Regions from separate parts of the Thauera aminoaromatica genome, predicted to be linked through region 2. Evidence: predicted binding sites of a transcription regulator. Region 2 holds the regulator's gene; each other region holds the start of a gene.
What was found. The regulator sigma-54, encoded in region 2, starts transcription at its own class of promoters, with help from an activator protein. The targets are predictions, from matches to a motif close to TGGCACGCTTNCTGCTNA.

Region 1 (7,690 bases), 1.9 Mb from region 2:
TCGCCGCGAGGGCGAGGAATTCGTCGTGGTAGTAGAGCTCGGCGCGGTTGCGCTGGCCGTACACCAGGGTCATCTGCCGTGTGTCGCCGGCCTCGAGCAGGTCGAGGATCATCGAGCGCGGGCTCGACAGACCCGAGCCCCCGGCCATGAACAGCAGCGCCTCGGGCGCCGACTTGCGCACGAAGAAGCGCCCGTAGGGGCCGGACAGGCGCACGCGCTCGCCGACCTGCAGCTGCTCGTGGACCCAGGTGGTGCCGCGGCCGCCAGGCACGATGCGGATGTTGAGCTCGACCTCGCGGCCGGTGGACGGCGGGTTGGCGAGCGAGAAGGCGCGGCTGTATTCCCCGCCCTCGAGGAAGAAGTTGATGTACTGGCCGGCCTGGAAATGCATCGGCTCGTCGGTCTCGATGAACACCGCCTTGATCGTCGGCGTCAGCGCCTCGATGCGGGTCACGGTGCCGGGGAAGTCGCGCACCGGGATCGACTCGGCGTCGGGATCTTCCTCGATCTCGGCCTCGATGGTCACGTCGGACTCGAGCCGGGCGCAGCAGGCCAGGGTCTTGCCCTCGTCGCGCTCAAAGTCCATCAGCGCGAAGCTGGAGGCCTCGCCGTGGTCGATCTCGCCGTCGAGCACCTGCACCTTGCAGGTGGCGCACAGGCCGTGGCAGCAGGCGTGGGGCAGCCAGATCCCCGCGCGCAGCGCGGCGTCGAGGATGGTCTGGCCCTCCTCCACCTCGATCGTCTGGCCGATCGGTTCAATCGTCAGTTCGTAGCTCATGGTGCGCTTCCGTTCTTGTGCGTTCTCTGGCGGGGTGCGCGGGGTGCGGCGCGCGCCGCACCCCGGTGGGGGGGGGGCGATCAGCTGCAGGAGCCCTTGATGCCGGTGAGGCCGGGCGTGCGGAAGCGGATCACGTCCTTGTGCTTGAGCCCGTTCTCGGCCAGCGACTTGTCGAAGTCGGGCGCGAACGGCTTGCCCGACTTGAGCCACTCCGCCTTCGCCCAGTCGATCTGCGCGAAATCGGGGTGGTAGCCGAAGGCGGCCTGCATCGGCCTGGCGACGACGTCGCCGAAGCGCATGGTCGACGGGAAGGGGAAGGCGAAGGGCGCGCAGAACAGCAGGTGATCTTCCCAGCCGATGTACAACAACTGGGCTCCGTGGAACTTGTCCTGCGTGTCAGCGGGGGCGAATTCGTACTTCGAAATTGCGGCAACAGCCATGTCTTGTCTCCTAGCGATCGCTTGATCGCTGCGAGCACCGAGGCGCCCGCAGCGTGCGTGGGTCAGATGTTCTTCGTCGCCTGGCCGCGCCACTCGGCGAAGTTCTTCTTGTCCTCGGAAATGTCGAAGTCGAGGTTGTCGCGGCCGTGCTCCAGCTTGTAGTACTCCAGCACCGCGGCGAGCGGGTCGAAGCCCTCCACCGTCGGGTCGGTGCCCTCGGGGAAGCAGTTGCCCTGGTAGATCTGGTGCACCGGCAGCCAGGCCTGGACGTACTTCTCCGGCTCGTGCTCGAAGATCTCCTTGCAGTGGTCGGAGCAGAAGTGGTACTTGTCGCCCTTGTAATCGACCTCGCGGTAGCAGATCTTGGTCGCGTCGCCCGGCTCGGTGAAGATCATCGGAATCTGGCAGGTCTGGCACAGCATGGGCAGCGTCTTGTTGTAGAAGCGATTGCCCTTGGCGGCTTGCTCGCGCCAGAACTCGTAGCGCGGGCGGTAGTGCTTGTCGAAGCTGTTCGGGTACTTCGCCGACAGCCAGGCCATTTCGTCCTCGTCCGGCATCCAGGTGTGGAAGTTGGTGACGGCACAGTAGTTGTAGAAGGTGCTCCAGGCCTGGTGCGACAGGTGGTCTTTTTCGAGGGCGATCTGGGCCGCGCAGTCGGGCATCTTGATGCCGTAGCGGGCCAGATCCTTGAACAGCGCGCCGCCGTTCTGCTCGAAGTAAACCTCCCAGGCCTCCTTCCAGCTCATCGTGCGCTTGGGCAGCATGTAGTCCATCATCATCGCGACGAGGGTCAGCACGCGGTAGCCGCGCCAGGTCCACTTGTCGATCCAGCGCTGCACGATGGGCACGTTGGCCGGGTCTTGCTGCAGGATGAACTTGATGACTTCGAGGCCCAGGGTCATGTGGCGGGCTTCGTCGGACTGGGCCGAGAAGCCGAAGGTCATGGTGCCCATGTCGCCGTTGTAGGCCGCGCCGGAAACGAAGGGCACGAACAGCAGGTTGGTCAGCACGTACTCGAACGAGAAGCCGATCGACACCATGAACTCGAACGGGCCGGCGGTGATGGCGTCGTCGAAGAAGCTCTTCGGCACCGACAGGAACCACACGCGGTCGTGGGCATGATGGAAGTCATGCATGCCGTTGTAGTACTTGTTGTAGTTCGAGACGGCGTGGACCTGGGTCTGGGCGTGACGGATCTCGTCGAGGGACTGCATCAGGCAGGCGACGCGCGGGCCGGGGCCGGGGAACTGGCGGCCGGCGTGGGCGAAGCCGCGGTGCGCCATATATTCGAGCGGGCTGATGCCGCTGATGAACAGCTTGACCGCGTTGATGTAACGCGCGTCGGTGACGTTCAGATGGCCGTTGTTCTGGTTGAAGGCGTCGATGATCGCGTACAGCTTGCGTTCCTTCTCGGCCTGGTACTTCCAGTAGGCGTCCATGGTCAGGCGGAACGGGTCTTCCCACTTGTCCCAGTCATGGATCTTGATCCCCTCGTAGGCGATGTACGGGTAGATGTCTTCCATCTTCTGGTAGGACGGGGTCCAGTCGAGGCCCCGCGTCATCACGGCATAGCGCTCTTTCAGGCCGAGCTTCTTCTTGGCGACTTGCATGTCCATTTTCGTGTCTCCTCGGGGTCTCAGGATTTCCAGAACAGGGTGATTTCGTCGTCGGTCTGATCGAGGTTGCCCGACATGGTGATCATGTTGACCTGCAGCTCCTGCAGGTCGTAGTCGCGGCCGATGAGCTCCTCGATGGTCTCGCGACGCACGACGAGGCGGCCGTCGGCGTTGATCTTCACCATCGCCGGCTGCTCATCCACGACGGCGCCGGGGTTGTCCTGCAGGATCGCCTCGATGATCGGGCGGGTGTCTTCGTTGGTCTGCAATGCGAGAAATACGGTCGACATTGAATGCTCCGCTCAGAGGGCGACGCCGGCCTTGGCCATGCGCGCGTTGAATTGCTGGACGACTTCGCCGAGGACTTCGTCCGAGCGGTCGCCGAGGGCGATGCGCGCGACCGGCAGCAGCGCTGCGGCCGCGCGATCACGCCACTGGCTCAGCCAGCGCGCCATGACTTCCTTGTTCTCGGGCGACTCGGCCGCGGCGATCTTCACCGTGGCGTCGACCCACTTCCGGGTCTCGGTGAACCAGTCGGTCATGAACTGGGTGAGCATCGCCACCGGCGTGCCCCCCTGGGACGACAGCACGTCGTCGATGATGGTTTCGTACACCAGCGGGTAGAGCAGGCCGTCGAGCGCGACGTTCTGCGCCACGAAGAGCTCCACCGGGTCCTTGATCACGAAGGAATCCTCGACGTAGCGGCGCAGGCCCTGCCAGGCGTCATCGTCCATCCAGGCGCGCTTGGCCTCGTCCAGCGCCTCGACGTCGCCGAGCAGCAGGCCGACGCGGGTGAGGTACTGGGCGATCCCGAGCTGGTCCATCGCCTGGTAGATGTGCGGCTGCGAGAAGCCCGTGCCGTAGCTGTAGGCACAGACGCTCGCGTTGTTCATGTTCGAGCCCCAGGCCACGTGCCGCAGCGGCAGCAGCAGTTCGAGCACGGTCTTGCGCACGGACTCGGGCAGGGTTGCGGCCAGGCCGCGGTTCTCTACGAAGTCGAAGTTGGCCTCGGCGGTGTCCTGCTGCTTGGCGCGCGCCAGGGTGTAGGCGCCGTAGTAGAACTGGCGCGGATCCTTGAAGGCGTACCAGTCGGCCATCTTGATCGCGGTGCGCGAGGCATCGTAGATGTCGTGCTCGGGATCCCAGGTCGGGCGGTAATGGAAGTTCGCCGTCTGCTGCATGTCCAGCGTGCCTTCCTGGTAGCGCGACGCGGGCTTGTCCGCGCCGATGCGCCGGACGATGTTGTCGAACGTCTGCCGCAGCGGCTTGATGGTGACGGTGCGCAAATCGATCTGCGTGGAATCTCCTCCTGTGTACTCGTCTGTCGGCGCTCAGCGGAAGCGCTGGTGGGTGGCTTGATGCAGGTTCCAGTTCCAGTCCCCGGACTCGTCCTCGCCCTTCGTTTCCTCCACGCGGGGCTCCAGGAAGACGACGTGGTTCGACTGGCAAAAGGAGTCGTAGGCGTCGGACGGCAGCAACATCTCCGCGAACAGCTCGGGGTCGCCGATGGCGAACTCGAATTCCACGAAACCGTCCGGACGACGCTCGATCAGACGGACGAACTTCCGGTTCAGGTCCACCGCCGGTTCGCTGTTCTTCATGGCCCACACTCCTTCGGATTGATCAACACGGGCTGGCCGCAGGGAACTACTTAACAAGTTCCGTGCCAATTTCAGAAAACCCACGTTTATAGCCTGATTCAGCCACTTTCTCGATATTCCAAGCCTGTGGCGACGACTACCCGCTTCACCAAATGATCAAATCCAGCGTCTCGTTGATTATTTGATTTAGTCTATTTATTGCCATGCAGCAAGCCGTCTGGCCGGCGAGTCGTCCCACCCCGCTTGCCGGGCAGCGTCACTCCGCGCTCATGCTGAAGAAGGACAGGATCGGCGAGATGGTGAAAAGTCCGGCTCCTTGTCCTACGCCGTTTCTTTTTCTCGAGATTTTCTACATAATCGAAAGGATTTCGTGCCACCCGAAGCCAATCGGCCTGAGGTAATCTGATCGCTTCGCCCGGCCACCACGACGACCCCGGAAACCAACCGCCGCAGAGCGGAAGCGAAACCCGCCTGGAGGAGACCAATTGGCCAGCATCCAATACCCGGAGAACGCCGACCTGCGCAGCCTGCTGCGCTTCGCCGCGGAGGACGGCCTCATCTGGCTCGGCGAGCACCGCATGCTGCTGCTGCACGCCGGCGCAATGGCCGAGCTGCGCAAGGAGCTGATCGAATCGGTCGGCCGCGAGCAGGCGCGCCGCATCCTCACCCGCATGGGCTTCGCCTCGGGGATGCGCGACGCCGAGCTGGCACGCAAGACACGCAGCGGCAGCGACCTGGCCGACGCCTTCGTGATGGGGCCGCAGCTGCACATGCTCGAAGGCTGCGCGCGCGTCGAGCCGGTACGGCTCGAGTTCGGCGGCCCGGGCAACAGCTTCTACGCCGAATTCCTGTGGGAAAACGCCTGGGAGGCGGAGGCGCATGTGCAGGCCTTCGGCGAATCCGCCGAGCCAGTGTGCTGGATGATGATCGGCTATGCCTCCGGCTACACCAGCGCCTTCACCGGGCGTTTCATCCTCTTCCGCGAGACCGAATGCGCGGCGACCGGGCAAGAGCGCTGCCGCATCGTCGGTCGCCCTGCCGAGGACTGGCCCGACGCGGACACGCTGCTGCCCTACTTCCAGGCCGACTCGATCGTCGGCCGCCTGCTCGAGCTGCGTGAGGAGATCGAGGCCATGCGCCGCACGATCTCCTGTCCGCGCCGCACCCCCGACCTCATCGGCAGCTCCGCCGCCTTCCTGCACGCCTACGACCTCATCGGTCGCGCCGCGTCCACGAACGTGTCGGTGTTGCTGCTCGGCGAGACCGGCGTCGGCAAGGAGCGCTTCGCCCGTACCCTGCACGAGATGAGCGCGCGCAAGGACGAGGCCTTCGTCGCGGTCAACTGCGCCGCGCTGCCCGACGAGCTGATCGAATCCGAGCTCTTCGGCGTCGAACGCGGCGCCTTCACCGGCGCGCACACCTCGCGCGCGGGCAAGTTCGAACGCGCGCATGGCGGCACCCTCTTCCTCGACGAGGTCGGCGAGCTGCCGCTGCCCGCGCAGGCCAAATTGCTGCGCGCGCTGCAGGAAGGCGAGATCGAGCGCCTCGGCGACGAGCGCACGCGCAAGGTCAACGTCCGCCTCGTCGCCGCGACCAACGTCGACCTGCAGAAGGCGGTCAATGCCGGCACTTTCCGGCGCGACCTGTACTACCGCCTCAACGTCTATCCGGTCACCATCCCGCCGCTGCGCGAGCGCACCGGCGACATTCCCGCACTGGTCGAGGCCATGGTGCGCCGCTTCGAAACCCTGCACGGCAAGCGCATCGCCGGCCTCAGCGACAAGGCGATGCACGCACTCAAGCTGCACGCCTGGCCGGGCAACGTGCGCGAGCTCGAGAACGTGCTCGAGCGCGGCGTGATCCTCGCGCCCCAGAACGGCCAGATCGAGGTCGAGCACCTCTTCATCGGCACGCTCGACGAGCACGCCCGCGAGCACTCGCTCAGCGCCCAGGGCGGGCTCGAAACCGCGCGACGCGCGCAGCAGGATCTCGCCGCGGCGGTACTCGACTCGGGGATGTCGCTCGACGCCTTCGAGCAGCGCCTGCTGCAGCACGCGGTCGAGCGCGCCAACGGCAACCTGTCGGCGGCGGCGCGACTGCTGGGCATGACGCGGCCGCAGCTGAACTACCGCATCAAGAAGCAGGGGGCGTAAGGCGCGAGGAGGGGCGCATGCGGGCCCCTCCCCTAGGACCAACGGAAGCATGCCCGTTGCGGCCGCAGACGGAAAAAAGCCACCGCACGGAAACCGTACGGTGGCTTTTTTGGTGGCGGAGTGGACGGGACTCGAACCCGCGACCCCCGGCGTGACAGGCCGGTATTCTAACCGACTGAACTACCACTCCGCGCTGACCTGCTCCGGCTTTCGCCGGTTGCGACCCGAGCAACATCGGACCGCCTTTTCTGGCGTCCCCACGGGGATTCGAACCCCGGTTATCGCCGTGAAAGGGCGGTGTCCTAGGCCTCTAGACGATGGGGACTGCAAGCCTATCTACTGCAAAAAACCTTTGGTGGAGGTAAGCGGGATCGAACCGCTGACCTCTTGCATGCCATGCAAGCGCTCTCCCAGCTGAGCTATACCCCCACAACGAGTCGGCGATTATAGCTTCTGAAAAAGCCCACCGCAACTGCCCCGGAGCGTCACTTCCGAAACATCGCAAGGCCGAAGCCCTGCTCTTGAAACTGGCGGAGTGGACGGGACTCGAACCCGCGACCCCCGGCGTGACAGGCCGGTATTCTAACCGACTGAACTACCACTCCGCGCTGACCTGCCCGGCTTTCACCGGCTTGCTTTCCAGCCATTGGCCGGACCGCCTTGTATGGCGTCCCCACGGGGATTCGAACCCCGGTTATCGCCGTGAAAGGGCGGTGTCCTAGGCCTCTAGACGATGGGGACTGCATTCTTCAGTTTGGTGGAGGTAAGCGGGATCGAACCGCTGACCTCTTGCATGCCATGCAAGCGCTCTCCCAGCTGAGCTATACCCCCGGCACCAAAGAGCGCGCATTATAGGTCGCTCCCCGGGACCTGTAAACCCCCTCTCCGAACTTTCTACAGCACCTTGCCCGGATTCATCAAACCGGCCGGATCGAAGGCCTGCTTCACCCGCCGCATCAGCTCCATCTCGAGCGCCGGCTTGTAGCGCAGCACCTCCTCGCGCTTGAGCTGGCCGAGACCGTGCTCGGCAGAGATCGAGCCACCGAGTTCGCAAACCAGGTCGTGCACGATGCCATTGACCTCTGCGGTGCGTGCAATGAAG
Region 2 (7,690 bases):
CTTCGACCGCACGCTGGCGGTGCTGCGCACCGTGGCGGTGGGCGTGGGCTTCGAGGTCGGGCGCGTGCCCGACACGCTGCCGCAGGAGTTCGATCGCCCGATGGACTGGCTGGTGACCGAGGCGGGGGTGGCGAAGCCGCGCGCCTGAGCGGCGGCTGCAACCCTGCACGGCCTGCCTGCGGGGCTCAGCTCCCGGACAGGAACATGCGGTAGGCGGGGTTGTCGGTCTCGGCCACGTAGTCGTAGCCGAGCCGCTGCAGGAAGGCGTCGAAGGCGTCCTTGTCGGCCGGCGGCACCTGCATGCCGACCAGCACGCGGCCGAAGTCGGAGCCGTGGTTGCGGTAGTGGAACAGCGAGATGTTCCAGTCCGAGCGCAGGTTGGAGAGGAAATTCATCAGCGCGCCCGGGCGCTCGGGGAAGACGAAGCGGTATACCACCTCGTTTTCCACCTGCGGTGCGCGTCCGCCCACCATGTAGCGCACGTGCGACTTGGCCATCTCGTCGTCGGTGAGGTCGAGCGCAGGCAGCTCGTGGCGCTCGAGCATCTCGACCAGGCGTCCGACCTCGCTGCGGTTGTGCACGGTGACGCCGACGAAGATGTGGGCGCGCTCGGCGTCGGCGTAGCGGTAGTTGAACTCGGTGATGTTGCGGTTGCCGAGCACGCTGATGAACTTGCGGAAGGAGCCCGGCTTCTCGGGGATGGTCACCGCGAGCACGGCCTCGCGCTGCTCGCCGAGCTCGGCGCGCTCGGCGACGAAGCGCAGGCGGTCGAAGTTCATGTTGGCCCCCGAGGCCACCGCCACCAGGCTCTTGTCGCGCAGCTTGTTGCGGCGGGCGTACTCCTTGGCGCCGGCGACGGCGAGCGCGCCGGCGGGCTCGAGGATGGAGCGGGTGTCCTCGAAGACGTCCTTGATCGCGGCGCAGATGGCGTCGTTGTCGACCACGATCATCTCGTCCACATACTGCTGGCACAGGCGGAAGGTCTCGGCACCGACCTCCTTGACGGCGGCGCCGTCGGCGAAGATGCCGACCTGCTCGAGCGCGATGCGCTTGCCCGCGGCGAGCGAGCGCGTCATCGCGTCGGCGTCCACCGCCTCGACGCCGATGATCTTCGTCTCCGGGCGCAGGCGCTTGATGTAGGCCGCCACGCCGGCGATCAGCCCGCCGCCGCCGACACAGCAGAACACCGCGTGGATCGGCTTCGGGTGCGCGCGCAGGATCTCCAGGCCCACCGTGCCCTGGCCTGCGATCACGTCGGGGTCGTCGAAGGGGTGGACGAAGGTGAGTTTCTCGCTCTTCTCGAGCTCGAGCGCGTGCGTGTAGGCGTCGGAATAGGATTCGCCTGCGAGCACGACCTCGCCGCCGCGCGCCTTGACCGCGTCGATCTTGATCTGCGGCGTGGTGCTCGGCATCACGATCACCGCGCGCACGCCCAGCCTGGCCGCCGACAGCGCCACGCCCTGGGCGTGGTTGCCCGCCGAGGCGCAGATCACGCCGCGCTTCAAGGCCTGCGGCGACAGGTTCGCCATCTTGTTGTAGGCGCCGCGGATCTTGAAGCTGAACACCGGCTGCATGTCCTCGCGCTTGAAGTAGATGCGGTTGTGCGTGCGCGCCGACAGGTTGGTGGCGAGGTCGAGCGGTGTCTCGACGGCGACGTCGTACACCTGCGCGTTGAGGATGCGTTCCAGGTAATCGGGAGTGGAGCTCATGGCCGGCCAGTAGGCTGCTGCAAAGCGATCGAGCGTAACAGCCGGCGGCGCCGTGCCGCAAGTGCGGGTGGCTCAGTCGGCGCGGTAGGCCTCTTCGGCGTGCAGCGCGCGCGCCTGGCGGTCGATGAATTCCTGGGTGGAGTCGATGCCGCGCAGCTTGAGGATGGTCGAGCGCACTGCGGCCTCGAGCAGCACCGCGAGGTTGCGTCCCGCGGCCACCGGCAGCACGACGCGGGCGACCTTCACGCCGAGGATGTCCTGCGTCTCCTGCTGCAGCGGCAGCCGGCAGGGGTCGTCGGGACCGGGTTGGCGGCGGTCGAGGTGGCAGATCAGGCGCAGGCGCATCTTCCGCCGGCACGCGGTCTCGCCGAAGATGGTGCGGATGTTGATCAGGCCGAGGCCGCGCACTTCGATGAAATCCTGCAGCATCTCGGGGCAGCGGCCCTCGAGCACCGTGGGCGCGATGCGCGACAGCTCGACCACGTCGTCGGCGACAAGGCCGTGGCCGCGCGAGATCAGCTCGAGGCCGAGCTCGGATTTGCCCGCGCCGGAATCGCCGGTGATCATCACGCCGAGCCCGAGCACGTCCATGAACACGCCGTGCAGCGAGACCTTCTCGGCGAGCTCGCGCGACAGGTAGAGGCGGAGCTGGTCGATCACGCTCGCCGAGGGGTGGCGCGCGGTGAACAGCGCGACGTCGTGCGCCTCGCAGATGCCGTGGAGGATGTTGGGGATCTCGCAGCCGTCGGCGACGATGATCGCGGGGGGGTGCGCCGAGAGGATCTCGTTGAGGTGGTGGGCGACCTTCTCGTTCGCCTGGCGTTGCGCCCACGCGAGCTCTGCGGCGCCGAGCACCTGTAGCCGGGTGGGGTGGATCAGGTTGAGGTGGCCGACGAGGTCGGCCGGCCAGATGCGCTCTTCGGCGACCGACAGACGGGCACCGATCGGTCCGCTGACGTGGACGAGGCTCAGGCTTTCGCGGTGCGCCTCATACAGCCGGGTCAGGCTGGTTTGCCGCATCGGCACCCCAATTCACGAACAGGCGGTGGATCTGTGCGGCATCCGTCGCGCCGTGCAGGGTCTCGCGGAACTCGCGGTCGCTGAACATCTGCGCGAGCTCGGAGAGCAACTGCAGATGGGTTTCGTTGGCCTGTTCGGGCACGAGCAGCACGAACAGCATGTCCACCGGACGGCCGTCGGGAGCATCGAACTGCACCGGGGTGGCCAGGCGCAGAAAAGCGCCGGCGGCGTCCTTGAGCCCCTTGATGCGGCCGTGCGGGATGGCGATGCCCTGACCCAGTCCGGTCGAGCCGAGGCGTTCGCGGGTGAACAGGCTGTCGAACACGGTGCTGCGGGCGATGCCCTGGTTGTTCTCGAACAGCAGGCCGGCCTGTTCAAAGACGCGCTTCTTGCTGCTCGCGTCGAGATCGATCACCACGTTGGAAAGCGGCAGGAGTTGGGATATCAGGCTCATTCGCAGGTGGGCTCGCGCACTCTTCCGTCAGCTGCCGCCAGGGGGGCGGGAATCCGGTCCGGGGCGTGTGCGGCCGCGCTTCGTGAAAACGCGCGCATTATAACCACACCCCGGACGGGGAGCTTCAAGCCGGTCCTCAGGCCTCGGGGACCTGGTGCTTGAGCGACTCGTGGTTATGGTCGGACTGCTTCTGCTTGTACTTCTGAACCTGACGGTCGAGCTTGTCGGTCATCGCGTCGATCGCCGCGTAGAGGTCGGCGTCGTCCGCTTCGACGAAGAGGTCCTTGCCGCGCACGTGCAGCGTCACCTCGGCTTTCTGCTTGAGCTTTTCGACCGACAGGATGACGGTGACGCTGGTGACGTTGTCGAAATGGCGGATGACGCGATCGAGCTTGGAGGTCACGTATTCGCGGATGGCGGGGGTGACTTCGACGTGGCGCCCGGTGATGTTCAGATTCATGGATGACTCCTGTTGTTGTCAGAGGGATTTGCGCAGGCTGACCGGCGGGATGTTGAGGGACTCGCGGTACTTGGCGATCGTGCGCCTCGCCACGACGATTCCCTGTTGGCCGAGAATTTCGGCGATCTTGGCGTCGGACAGCGGCTTCTTGCTGTCCTCCGCGTCCACCAGCTGGCGAATCAGCGCACGAATCGCCGTGGAGGAAGCCGCACCGCCGGTGTCGGTCGCGACATGACTGCCGAAAAAATACTTGAGCTCGAAGACTCCGCGCGGCGTCGCCATGTACTTCTGCGTGGTGACGCGCGAGACGGTGGATTCGTGCAGCTCGAGCTGGTCTGCGATCTCCCTTAGGGTGAGTGGCCGCATCGCCACGTCCCCATGATCGAAGAACTGCCGTTGCTGGTCAACGATGGCCTGGGACACGCGCAGGATGGTGTCGAAGCGCTGCTGGACGTTCTTGATCAGCCAGCGCGCCTCCTGCAGCTGCCCGCCGAGGCCGCCGCCCTGTGCGCGGTTCTGCTGCAACAGGCTCGCGTACAGGCGGTTGATGCGCAGGCGGGGCATCGCTTCCTGGTTCAGGCTCACGGTCCATTGGCCGCGCAGCTTGCGCACGACGACGTCGGGCAGCACGTAGCGCGTCTCGGCGGTGGAGTAGCGCGAGCCGGGGTGGGGGTCGAGGCTGCAGATCAGGGCCTGCGCTTCGCGCAGACCCTCGTCGTCACAGCCGGTGAGCTTGCGGATACGGGCGAAGTTGCGCTCCGCGAGCAGTTCGAGGTGGCTGGTCACGATCTCGAGAGCGAGAGGGCGTATCGGGCACTCGGGCAAGGCCTGGAGCTGCAGGGCCAGACATTCCTGCGGGCTGCGCGCGCCGATCCCGGCCGGCTCGAGGCTCTGCACGTGGCGCAGGGCGATGGCGAGCTCGTCGAGATCGACCTCGGCGTCCTGCGGCAACAGCTCGAGGAGATCTTCCAGCGGCTGGTGCAGGTAGCCGTCGTCGTCGAGTGCCTCGATCAGGAAGCGCACCAGCGCGCGGTCGCGGTCGGACAGGGGCGAGAGGGCGACCTGCTGGTCGAGGTGTTCGCGCAGCGACACGCCGGCGGCCTGGATGTCCTGGTAGTCGCCGTCCTCGTCGTCCTCGCTGCGGCTGGACGCGCCCTGACCCACGTTGGACCAGTCGATGCCCTCGTCCTCGCTGCTGCCTTCGCCGCCCTCGTGCGTGATCGACTCGCCCGCCGGTTCGGCGGCGGGTTCCGGCGCGGCTTCGCGCTCGGGCGCGTTGCCCGGCGGCGGCGCGGGGGCGTAGTCGACGCCGCCGTCGCCATCCTCGCGCTCGAGCATGGGATTCTCGAGCAGCACGCGCTCGATCTCCTGGTTCAGCTCGATCGTAGACAGCTGCAGCAGCTTGATCGACTGCTGCAGCTGGGGCGTCAGCGTGAGGTGCTGGGAGAGCTTGAGCTGGAGGCTGGGTTTCATCGCGGTCGGCAGGAGGGCGGGCTCACAGGCGGAAGTGCTCGCCGAGGTAGACCTGGCGCACGCGCTCGTTCTCGATGATCTCGGTAGGCTCTCCGCTCGCCAGCACGCGACCTTCGCTGATGATGTAGGCGCGGTCGCAGATGCCCAAGGTCTCGCGCACGTTGTGGTCGGTGATCAGCACGCCGATACCGCGCTCCTTGAGGAAGCGGATGATCTTCTGGATGTCGATGACCGCGATCGGATCGACCCCGGCGAAGGGCTCGTCGAGCAGGATCAGGCGCGGGTCGGTGGCGAGCGCGCGGGCGATCTCGCAGCGCCGGCGCTCCCCACCCGAGAGCGAGATCGCGGTGTTGTCGCGCAGGTGATGGATGCCCAGTTCCATCAGCAGTTCCTCGAGCCGCTCCTCGATCTGGCGGCGTTCGAGCCCCTGGAGTTCGAGCACGGCGCGGATATTCTCGGCCACGCTGAGCTTGCGGAACACGCTCATCTCCTGCGGCAGGTAGGACAGGCCCAAACGCGCGCGGGCGTGGATCGGCAGGTGGGTGAGGTCGGTGCCGTCGAGGGCGATCTGGCCGCCGTCGGCGCGCACCAGACCCACAATCATGTAGAAGCAGGTGGTCTTGCCGGCGCCGTTGGGACCGAGCAGGCCGACGACCTCGCCCGAGCCGACCTCGAAGCCGACGTCATGCACCACGGTGCGCGCCTTGTAGCGCTTTTGCAGGCCGGCGACCTTAAGCAGACTCATCGTAGGGCTCTTTCAGCAGCTTGCGGATCAGCTCGGGGGCGAAGCCCCGGGTTTGCAGGAAGCGCGCCTGGCGCGCCCATTCGCGTGCGTCGGCGGGTGGGGTGGCGAAGCGGCCGTGCAGCACCGCGCGCGCCCGCTCGATCTCGGATTCTACGCACTCGTCGGCGAGCGCCTCGTCGATCCGGTCACGGTCGATGCCTCGCCGCACGAGCTCGTTGCGCAATCGTGCGGTGCCGAAGCGCGCCGCCTTGCCGCGCACGAAGGCCTCGGCGTAGCGCTCGTCGGACTGCAGGCCGAGCTCGCGCATGCGCTCGAGCACCGCTTCGATCTCGGCCGGCTCGCCATGGGGTGCGAGCTTGCGCGCAAGTTCGGCGCGCGAGTGGTCGCGCCGGGCGAGATGGCGGAGCGCACGTTCGCGCAGGCTCGGCTCGCCCATGTCGGTGCCGACGGGGTCAGGCCTCGGCCGGCGCCGGGGCGGACGCGGCGGCGGGCGGCAGCTCGGGCAGGCCGACCGCGACCCGCACCTTGTTCTCGATCTCGCGGGCCAGCACCGGGTTGGCGCGCAGGAACTCGCGCGAGTTGTCCTTGCCCTGGCCGATCTTGTCGCCCTTGTAGGCGTACCAGGCGCCCGACTTGTCGACGATCTTGTGCTCGACGCCGAGGTCGATGATCTCGCCTTCGCGCGAGATGCCCTCGCCGTAAAGGATGTCGAAGTGGGCTTCCTTGAACGGTGGCGAGACCTTGTTCTTGACCACCTTGACGCGGGTCTCGGAGCCGACCACCTCGTCACCCTTCTTGATCGTGCCGGTGCGGCGGATGTCCATGCGCACCGAGGCGTAGAACTTGAGCGCGTTGCCGCCGGTGGTGGTCTCCGGGCTGCCGAACATCACGCCGATCTTCATGCGGATCTGGTTGATGAAGATCACCAGGGTATTGGTGCGCTTGATGTTGGCGGTGAGCTTGCGCAGTGCCTGCGACATCAGGCGGGCCTGCAGGCCGGGGAGCTGGTCGCCCATCTCGCCCTCGATCTCGGCCTTGGGGGTGAGCGCGGCGACCGAGTCGATGACCACGATGTCCACGCCGCCCGAGCGCACCAGCATGTCGGCGATCTCGAGCGCCTGTTCGCCGGTGTCGGGCTGCGAGATCAGCAGATCCTCGATGTCGACGCCGAGTTTTTCCGCGTAGCCGACGTCGAGCGCGTGCTCGGCGTCGATGAAGGCCGCGGTGCCGCCGAGCTTCTGCATCTCGGCGATGACCTGCAGGGTGAGCGTGGTCTTGCCGGAGGATTCGGGGCCGTAGATCTCGACCACCCGACCGCGCGGCAGACCGCCGAGCCCGAGCGCGATGTCGAGTCCGAGCGAGCCGGTGGAGACGGTCTGGATGTCGCGCTCGATGCTGCCGTCGCCCATGCGCATGATCGAACCCTTGCCGAACTGCTTTTCGATCTGCGACAGCGCCGCGGAGAGGGCTTTGGCCTTGTTTTCGTCCATGGAAGTGCGTCCTGTTTGATTGCCTGATTATGGCACAAAGATTGCAGACATGCGGGGTGCAGGCCTGATGCCGTAAGTGTAGAGCCTGTATGCAATTACAGCAAACATGTCATGCGGATTTCCGGCGCGGGGCTGCGTCCGGCGAAGTGGCGAGGGTGGCGGTTCGGATTTCCCGGCCCCGTGCGCCCTGCGCCCCTCAGACGCAGCGTTCGAGTACGCCTTGCAGGGCGAGGATCACCGTCTGCCGGCGCACCGCGGCGCGGTCGCCGTCGAGATGGACGGTGACGACCCCGGTGGGGCCGTCGCGCCGTGCCCAAGCGAGGCAGACCGTGCCGACCG
Region 3 (7,690 bases), 270 kb from region 2:
CCGAGCTCCATCAGCTTCTCGATGGCGTACTGGGCGACGTTGCCCGAGCCCGACACCGAGACGCGCATGCCCTTGATGTCGCGGCCGGCGCGCTCGAGCATGGCGTTGGCGAAGTAGACCGTGCCGTAGCCGGTCGACTCGGGACGGATCAGCGAGCCGCCGAAGGACAGGCCCTTGCCGGTGAACACGCAGGCCGAGTTGTTCGACAGCTTCTTCATCATGCCGGCCATGAAGCCGACCTCGCGGCCGCCCACGCCGATGTCGCCGGCGGGCACGTCGGTGTCGGGACCGACGTGACGGTACAGCTCGGTCATGAAGGCCTGGCAGAAGCGCATGACCTCACCCGGGCTGCGGCCCTTGGGATCGAAGTCGGAGCCGCCCTTGCCACCGCCCATCGGCAGCGTGGTGAGCGCGTTCTTGAAGGTCTGCTCGAAGGCGAGGAATTTCAGGATCGACAGGTTCACCGAGGGGTGGAAGCGCAGGCCGCCCTTGTAGGGGCCGATCGCGGAGCTGTGCTGGATGCGGTAGCCGCGGTTGACCTGCACCTCGCCACGGTCGTCCACCCAAGAGACGCGGAAGGAGATCGCGCGCTCGGGCTCGATCAGCCGGTCGAGGAGGGAGTGCTCCGCATAGCGCTTGTTGGCCGAGATGAAGGGCCACAGGCTCTCCATGACCTCGGTCACGGCCTGCAGAAACTCGGGCTGGCCGGGGTTGCGCTGTTCGACGTAGGCCAGGAACTCCTCGAGGGACTGATATTTCATGATGTTGGACCCATGGATTGATTGAAGACAGGTTTTTCTTGCGCACGCGCACACGCGATGGCCTCGGTTTTACCCGAGGCCATCGCGCAGTGCAGGCCAATATTGTGCATCAACTCCCCTCTTTGGTGCATGATCTTCGTCAAACCTGCGCCGACTATGACGTTTGACGCATTCATGCACCGTTCTTGTGCGTAACGATGAATGTCATCCGACCCTGCGTTCAGGCGCCGTGCATGGACCGGGAATGACCCAGGGGTTATCCTGACCGTGCACGTGTAGCCAAACCAACGACAGGGAGGTGTTCATGGGGCTGTTCGCATTCATCAAGGAAGCCGGCGAGAAGCTGTTCCGGACGGGCGAGGCCAACGCGGCGGCCGCCGATCCGGCCGCGGCCAATGCCAGGGCGGCGCAGGCGATCCATAACTACATCGTCGCGCTCAAGCTCGCGCCGGCGGACCTGGGCGTGAGCTTCGACGCCGCGAAGAGCCTGGTCGTCGTCAGTGGCACCGCGCCCGACCAGGCCACGCGCGAGAAGATCCTGCTCGCCGCCGGCAACGTCGCTGGCGTGGCCGAGGTCGAGAACCGCCTGTCGGTGGCGCGTGCCGAACCCGAGGCGCAGTTCCACACCGTGGCGCGCGGCGACACGCTGTCGGCGATCGCCAAGAAGTACTACGGCAACGCCAACCAGTACCCGGCGATCTTCGAGGCCAACAAGCCGATGCTGAGCCACCCGGACAAGATCTATCCTGGCCAGGTGCTGCGCATCCCGCCGCAGGCCTGATCACGCATCACCGGCAGGCGGCTTTGCGCTTGCCCCGCCGAGGCCCGGGCCGTTACGCTCGGGCCTCTTCCGTTTCCGCCTCCGCAAACATCCACCATGGCCCGCATCCGGATCGAGCTGCCCGAGCGCTTCACCTTCTCCACCGACATCCCGCTGCTGGTGTCGCACATCAACTACGGCAACCACCTCGACAACGCCCAACTGCTCGGCATCGTCTCCGAGGCGCGCGTGCGCTTCCTCAAGTCCATGGGCTATGGCGAACTCGACGTCGAAGGCCTCGGCATCATCGTCGCCGACGCCGCGCTGCAATACCGCTCCGAGGCCTTCCACGGCGAGACCATGCGGGTGGAGATGGGCGCGGCCGACTTCCATGAGCACGGCTGCGACCTGGTGTGGCGCATGGCGGAGGCGGCCAGCGGACGCGAGGTCGCGCGCGGCAAGACCGGCATCGTCTTCTTCGATTACGGCCAACGCCGCAAGGCGACGGTGCCGGAAGGTTTCGGCCGCCGCTTCGTTCCGGCCTAGGCACCCGTGGAGCGCGCACGCGTCGCGGTCGTCGGTGGCGGCCCCGCCGGCCTGATGGCGGCGGGCGCGCTCGCCGAGCGCGGCTGCACGGTCACGGTGTACGACGCCATGCCCTCGGTCGGGCGCAAGTTCCTGCTCGCCGGGCGCGGCGGGCTCAACCTCACCCACGCCGAGCCCCTGGCGGACTTCCTCGGCCGCTACGGCGCCCGCCGCGACACGCTCGCGCCGCGCATCGAGGTCTTTCCGCCGCAGGCGCTGCGCGAATGGGCGCACGGCCTGGGTGTCGAGACCTTCGTCGGCAGCTCCGGCCGCGTCTTCCCGCAGGAGATGAAGGCCGCGCCGCTGCTGCGCGCCTGGCTCGCCCGCCTGCGCGCGACCGGCGTGCGCTTCGCGGTGCGTCACCGCTGGCTGGGCTGGGCGGAGGATCCCGCGCAGGATGGCGCGCTCCGCGCGGGCCTGCAGCACCTGCGCTTCGCCACCCCGGACGGCGAGCAGACGGTCGAGGCCGACGCGCTCGTGCTCGCGCTCGGCGGCGGCAGCTGGGCGAAGCTCGGTTCCGATGGCGCCTGGGTGGCACCGCTGCGCGCCGCCGGGGTCGAGATCGCCGACCTGCTCCCGGCCAACTGCGGTTTCGACGTCGTCGGCCCCGCCGGCACGGGCTGGAGCGCGCACTTCCTCGATCACTTCCGCGGCCAGCCGCTCAAGTCCGTCGCCGCACGCTGCACCGACCCCGCCGGCCGCGTCCATGCGCGCGCCGGCGAATGCCTGATCTCCGCCACCGGTATCGAAGGCGGCCTGGTCTATGCGCTCTCCGCGCCGCTGCGCGACACCCTGCTCGCGCGCGGCGAGGCCGTGCTCGAGCTCGACCTCGCCCCCGGCCGCAGCCTCGAGCGCCTCGCCGCCGAGCTTGCCCGCCCGCGCGGCAGCCGCTCGTTTTCCAGCCACCTGCACAGCCAGGCCGGCATCAAGGGCGTCAAGGCCGGCCTGCTGCGCGAATGCCTGGCGAAGGCCGAGTTCGACGATCCCGCCCGCCTCGCCGCGGCCATCAAGGCCATGCCGCTGCGCCTCGTCGCCACGCGCCCGCTCGACGAGGCCATCAGCAGCGCCGGCGGCGTGCGCTTCGAGGCGCTGGATGCGCAGCTGATGCTGCGCGCCCGCCCCGGCGTCTTCGTCGCCGGCGAGATGCTCGACTGGGAAGCGCCTACCGGTGGCTACCTGCTCACCGCCTGCTTCGCCACCGGCCTCGCCGCCGGAACCGCCGCCGCCGACTGGCTGTCGCAGCAACCCCGACCGCCCTGCCCCTGACGCCTCACTCCTTCCGCCTCACGCCTCACTCTTCACGCCTCGCACCCCAATGAACCTCCACCCATTCCTGGTCGCAATCGAAGTCGGCGGCACCCTGGCCTTCGCGATGTCCGGCCTCATCGAGGCCACCCGCAAGCGCATGGATATCGTCGGCGTGTTCTCGGTCGCCTTCGTCAGCGCCTTCGGCGGCGGCACCCTGCGCGACATCCTGCTCGACCGCCGCCCGCTGTTCTGGATCGAGAACCAGGAATACCTCTGGCTGGTGCTGGCCATGGTGGCGACGACGCCGCTATGGCTGCAGACCCTGCGCCACAAGGTCGGCGGCCGCCTGATGGAGCTCGCCGACGCGCTCGGCCTCGGCCTCTTCGCCATCTCCGGCGCCACTCTCGCCGACGCCGCCGGCATGCCGGTGCTGGTGTCGATGATGATGGGGGCGATCACCGCGGTGTTCGGCGGCGTGTCGCGCGACGTGCTGTGCAACGAGGTGCCCAAGGTCTATAGCGACCACCGCCCCTACGCCATGTGCGCGCTGTTCGGCTGCGGCGTCTTCCTCGCGCTCGACGCGATCGGCCTGCCGCTGCCGATCGCCACCCTGGCCGGCATCGCCGCCGCTACCGGCTCCCGCCTGCTCGCGCTCGTCTTCGACGTGCGCCTGCCGGCCTGGCCGGCGCATCGGGACTGAACGCGGGGTCGGCGAACGACCGCCTGCCAGTTACCAGTTCGACTCGCGCTCGGCCGTCGCGGTGATGCGGTGGATCGACAGGTCGGCGCCGTTGAACTCTTCCTCGTGGTCCAGGCGCAGGCCCACCGCGAGCTTGAGCCCGCCATAGACGAGCACCCCGCCGGCGAGCGCGACGGCGATCCCGAGCGCGGTCATGATCGCCTGCGAGGCGAACGCCACCCCGCCCAGCCCGCCCAGCGCCTGGCTGCCGAAGATGCCCGCCGCCAGCCCGCCCCAGGCGCCGCACAGGCCGTGCAGCGGCCACACCCCGAGCACGTCGTCGATCTTCCAGCGGTTCTGCGTCAGCGTGAACATCACCACGAACAGCCCCCCCGCCACCGCGCCGACCACCAGCGCACCGAGCGGGTGCATCACGTCCGAACCCGCGCACACCGCCACCAGCCCGGCGAGCGGCCCGTTGTGCACGAAGCCCGGGTCGTTGCGCCCGGCCGCGAGCGCCGCCACCGTGCCGCCGACCATCGCCATCAGCGAGTTGATCGCCACCAGCCCGGAGATGTTCTCCAGGCGCTGCGCCGACATCACGTTGAAGCCGAACCAGCCCACGATCAGGATCCACGCGCCGAGCGCGAGGAAGGGGATCGACGAGGGCGGATGCGCCGAGATCTGCCCGTTGCGCGCATAGCGCCCGCGCCGCGCGCCCAGCAGCAGCACCGCCGGCAGCGCGATCCAGCCGCCCATCGCATGCACCACCACCGAGCCGGCGAAGTCGTGGAACTCCGCCCCGAAGCTCGCCTTCAGCCAGGCCTGGATGCCGAAGGCCTGGTTCCACGCGATGCCCTCGAAGAAGGGATAGACGAAGCCGACGAGCAGGAAGGTCGCCGCCAGCTGCGGCTGGAAGCGCGCGCGCTCGGCGATGCCGCCCGAGATGATGGCGGGGATCGCCGCCGCGAAGGTGAGCAGGAAGAAGAAGCGCGTGAGCTCGAAGCCGTGGTGCTCCACCAGCGCGCCGGCGCCGGAGAAGAAATGCACGCCGTAGGCGATGCCGTAGCCGATGAAGAAATAGGCCAGCGTCGACACCGCGAAGTCGGACAGGATCTTGACCAGCGCGTTGACCTGGTTCTTCCGCCGTACCGTCCCCACCTCCAGAAAGGCGAAGCCGGCGTGCATGGCGAGCACCATGATGGCGCCCAGCAGGATGAACAGCACGTCGTTGCTCGTTTGAACGGGTTGCATGATGCCTCCGAAAGTGACGGGCATCCTTAGCAAGCACCGTTCCAGTGCGATGAATCGGGCGGAATCCAATGCGTCACGCCATGATGGTGCGCAGAAGACGCACCAGAGGGGTGCGTTCGTCAGGCAGCGCGCACCGTGGCGGGGCGTGGCGAGGAGCTCGTCATCGCGCGTGCCGGCCAAGCCGTCGCAGCGCGGACCGCCTGCCGTCCCGTACGCCGCAGGATCGCCGGCTCGTCGAAGAACCGCAGGTGTCGAGAGCCGACATGTCCGGCCAAGCGGGCGTATGATCCGCAGCCGACAAGCGCCAGTTGCGGCGCAGCAGCATGACCCGAAGGAAGTCTTGACTTGAAGGTTCGAGAGGTCCAGCACCCGGCGCACATCGTTCCGTTGGCCTTCCTGATCACGATCCTGATCGGGACCGCGCTGCTCATGCTCCCGGTCTCCCGCGCGGATGCCGTCGGCGCGCCCTGGATCGCGGCCCTGTTCACCGCGGTGTCGGCCGTGTGCGTGACCGGCCTGGTGACGGTGGACACCGGCACCTACTGGTCGTCGTTCGGGCAGTGGGTGATCATGGCGCTGTTCCAGATCGGCGGCTTCGGGATGATGACCGCCGCCACGCTGCTCGGGCTGCTGGTCAATCGCTCCTTTCGCCTGCGCACACGACTCACGGCGCAGGCGGAAACCCACACACTCGGGATCGGCGACGTCAGCAGCGTCGCCAAGCTCGTGCTGTTCGTGACCGTGATCGTCGAGGTGATGACCGCACTGGCGCTGGCTCTGCGTTTGCATCTCGGTTACGACCTGCCTTTGGCCGAGGCTGCCTGGAGCGGCCTGTTCCATTCCGTCTCGGCCTTCAACAACGCCGGCTTTTCGATCCACGCCGATGGCTTGATCCGCTACGCGTCCGACAGCTACTTCCTTGCACCCGTCATGCTTGCGATCGTGATCGGCGGTCTCGGCTTTCCGGTGCTGCAAGACCTCCGCAACAAGCTCAGGGACCCCCAACATTGGTCGGTGCACACCAAGCTGACACTCGTGGGAACGGCCGTGCTGCTGGCTGGCGGCGCGATCCTGCTGCTTGCCTTCGAGTGGGCGAACCCGCGCACCCTCGGATCGATGCCGGCAGGGGACAAGCTGTTGTCGGCGATCTTCGCGTCGGTGTCGGCACGCACGGCCGGATTCAACTCGATCGATATCGGTGGGCTGACGCACGAGAGTCTCGGCCTGCACTACTTCCTGATGTTCATCGGCGGCGGCAGTGCCGGCACGGCCGGTGGCGTGAAGGTGGGCACGGCGATGATCCTGGTGATGCTGGTCATCGCCGAGATCCGCGGCCGGATGGACACCGAGGCCTTCGGCCGGCGCATCAGCCATTCGGCCCAGCGCCAGGCCATCACCGTGCTGGTCCTCAGCAGTGCGGTCGTCGTGCTGGGCACGGTGTTCATCCTGCACACCACCGAGATCGCCACCGACCGGGTCATCTTCGAGGTGATCTCGGCCTTCGCGACGGTCGGCCTGTCCACCGGCATCACTGCAGACCTGCCGGATTCCGCCCAGCTGATGCTGATCCTGCTGATGTACATCGGCCGGGTCGGCACCATCACATTGGCGGCGTCGCTCGCGCTCGGCGAGCACCGCATGCCCTTCCGCTATCCAGAGGAGCATCCCGTTGTTGGCTAGGTTATTTACAGAGCAGTTCGCCTTCTCGAAAGGCGACAGTGTGGTCGTGATCGGCCTCGGGCGCTTCGGGGGAGCCGTCGCCAATTCGCTGATGCAGCTCGGGCACGACGTGATGGGCATCGACCGCGATGCGGAGCCGGTGCACGAATGGGCGGATCTGCTCACCCATGCGGTGCAGGCGGACTCGACCAGTGCGATGACCATGCGCCAGCTCGGCGTGGGCGACTTCGCGCACGCCATCGTGGGGATCGGCGGCGACCTGGCCGCGAGCCTGATGACGGTGATGGCGCTGACCGAACTCGAGATCCCGGACATCTGGGTCAAGGCCATGACGCCCGAGCACGGCAAGATCGCCGAGCGCATCGGCGCACATCACGTGGTCTACCCGGAGGCCGACATGGGCGAGCGCGTCGCGCATCTCATCAGCGGCCGCATGATGGACTACATTGAATTCGACGACGGCTTTGCGATCGCGAAGATCCAGGCGCCGAGCGTCACGCACGAGCGCTCGCTCGCGGAATCGGCGGTGCGCGAGCACTTCGGCGTGACGGTCGTCGGCATCAAGCGCGCACACGAGGATTTTCAGCACGGCAAGCCGGGCAGCGTCGTGTTGCCGGGTGACCTGCTGATCGTTTCCGGACCGACGAAGAAGGTCGAGGCGTTTGCGGCCAGCGGTCGGCGCCGATAGCTGGCCAGCGTCGAGGTGGCGGCTGCGCTGCGACC

Region 1: the regulator sigma-54 is predicted to act here: its motif matches at 4,486-4,503, upstream of TMZ1T_RS14915 (phenol hydroxylase subunit).
Region 3: the regulator sigma-54 is predicted to act here: its motif matches at 5,314-5,331, upstream of TMZ1T_RS02205 (ammonium transporter).

Annotation. Positions count from the first base shown of each region.
Region 1 covers NC_011662.2:3,366,115-3,373,804, forward strand. The annotation lists gene TMZ1T_RS14890 (NADH:ubiquinone reductase (Na(+)-transporting) subunit F) at 1-778, opposite strand, end outside; gene TMZ1T_RS14895 (phenol hydroxylase subunit P4) at 859-1,218, opposite strand; gene TMZ1T_RS14900 (aromatic/alkene/methane monooxygenase hydroxylase/oxygenase subunit alpha) at 1,281-2,834, opposite strand; gene TMZ1T_RS14905 (MmoB/DmpM family protein) at 2,855-3,124, opposite strand; gene TMZ1T_RS14910 (aromatic/alkene monooxygenase hydroxylase subunit beta) at 3,137-4,120, opposite strand; gene TMZ1T_RS14915 (phenol hydroxylase subunit) at 4,166-4,435, opposite strand; gene TMZ1T_RS14920 (sigma-54-dependent Fis family transcriptional regulator) at 4,921-6,588, shown strand; tRNA gene TMZ1T_RS14925 (tRNA-Asp) at 6,702-6,778, opposite strand; tRNA gene TMZ1T_RS14930 (tRNA-Glu) at 6,838-6,913, opposite strand; tRNA gene TMZ1T_RS14935 (tRNA-Ala) at 6,942-7,017, opposite strand; tRNA gene TMZ1T_RS14940 (tRNA-Asp) at 7,117-7,193, opposite strand; tRNA gene TMZ1T_RS14945 (tRNA-Glu) at 7,254-7,329, opposite strand; tRNA gene TMZ1T_RS14950 (tRNA-Ala) at 7,344-7,419, opposite strand; gene TMZ1T_RS14955 (FAD-binding oxidoreductase) at 7,483-7,690, opposite strand, start outside.
Region 2 covers NC_011662.2:787,707-795,396, forward strand. The annotation lists gene TMZ1T_RS03420 (5-formyltetrahydrofolate cyclo-ligase) at 1-148, shown strand, start outside; gene ilvA (threonine ammonia-lyase, biosynthetic) at 186-1,709, opposite strand; gene hprK (HPr(Ser) kinase/phosphatase) at 1,782-2,729, opposite strand; gene ptsN (PTS IIA-like nitrogen regulatory protein PtsN) at 2,698-3,183, opposite strand; gene hpf (ribosome hibernation-promoting factor, HPF/YfiA family) at 3,320-3,643, opposite strand; gene TMZ1T_RS03445 (RNA polymerase factor sigma-54) at 3,662-5,116, opposite strand; gene lptB (LPS export ABC transporter ATP-binding protein) at 5,139-5,861, opposite strand; gene recX (recombination regulator RecX) at 5,848-6,297, opposite strand; gene recA (recombinase RecA) at 6,314-7,351, opposite strand; gene pncC (nicotinamide-nucleotide amidase) at 7,548-7,690, opposite strand, start outside.
Region 3 covers NC_011662.2:515,450-523,139, forward strand. The annotation lists gene gdhA (NADP-specific glutamate dehydrogenase) at 1-761, opposite strand, end outside; gene TMZ1T_RS21010 (hypothetical protein) at 758-937, opposite strand; gene lysM (peptidoglycan-binding protein LysM) at 1,066-1,542, shown strand; gene TMZ1T_RS02190 (acyl-CoA thioesterase) at 1,639-2,067, shown strand; gene TMZ1T_RS02195 (TIGR03862 family flavoprotein) at 2,074-3,372, shown strand; gene TMZ1T_RS02200 (trimeric intracellular cation channel family protein) at 3,422-4,054, shown strand; gene TMZ1T_RS02205 (ammonium transporter) at 4,085-5,287, opposite strand; gene TMZ1T_RS02210 (TrkH family potassium uptake protein) at 5,633-6,967, shown strand; gene TMZ1T_RS02215 (potassium channel family protein) at 6,960-7,655, shown strand.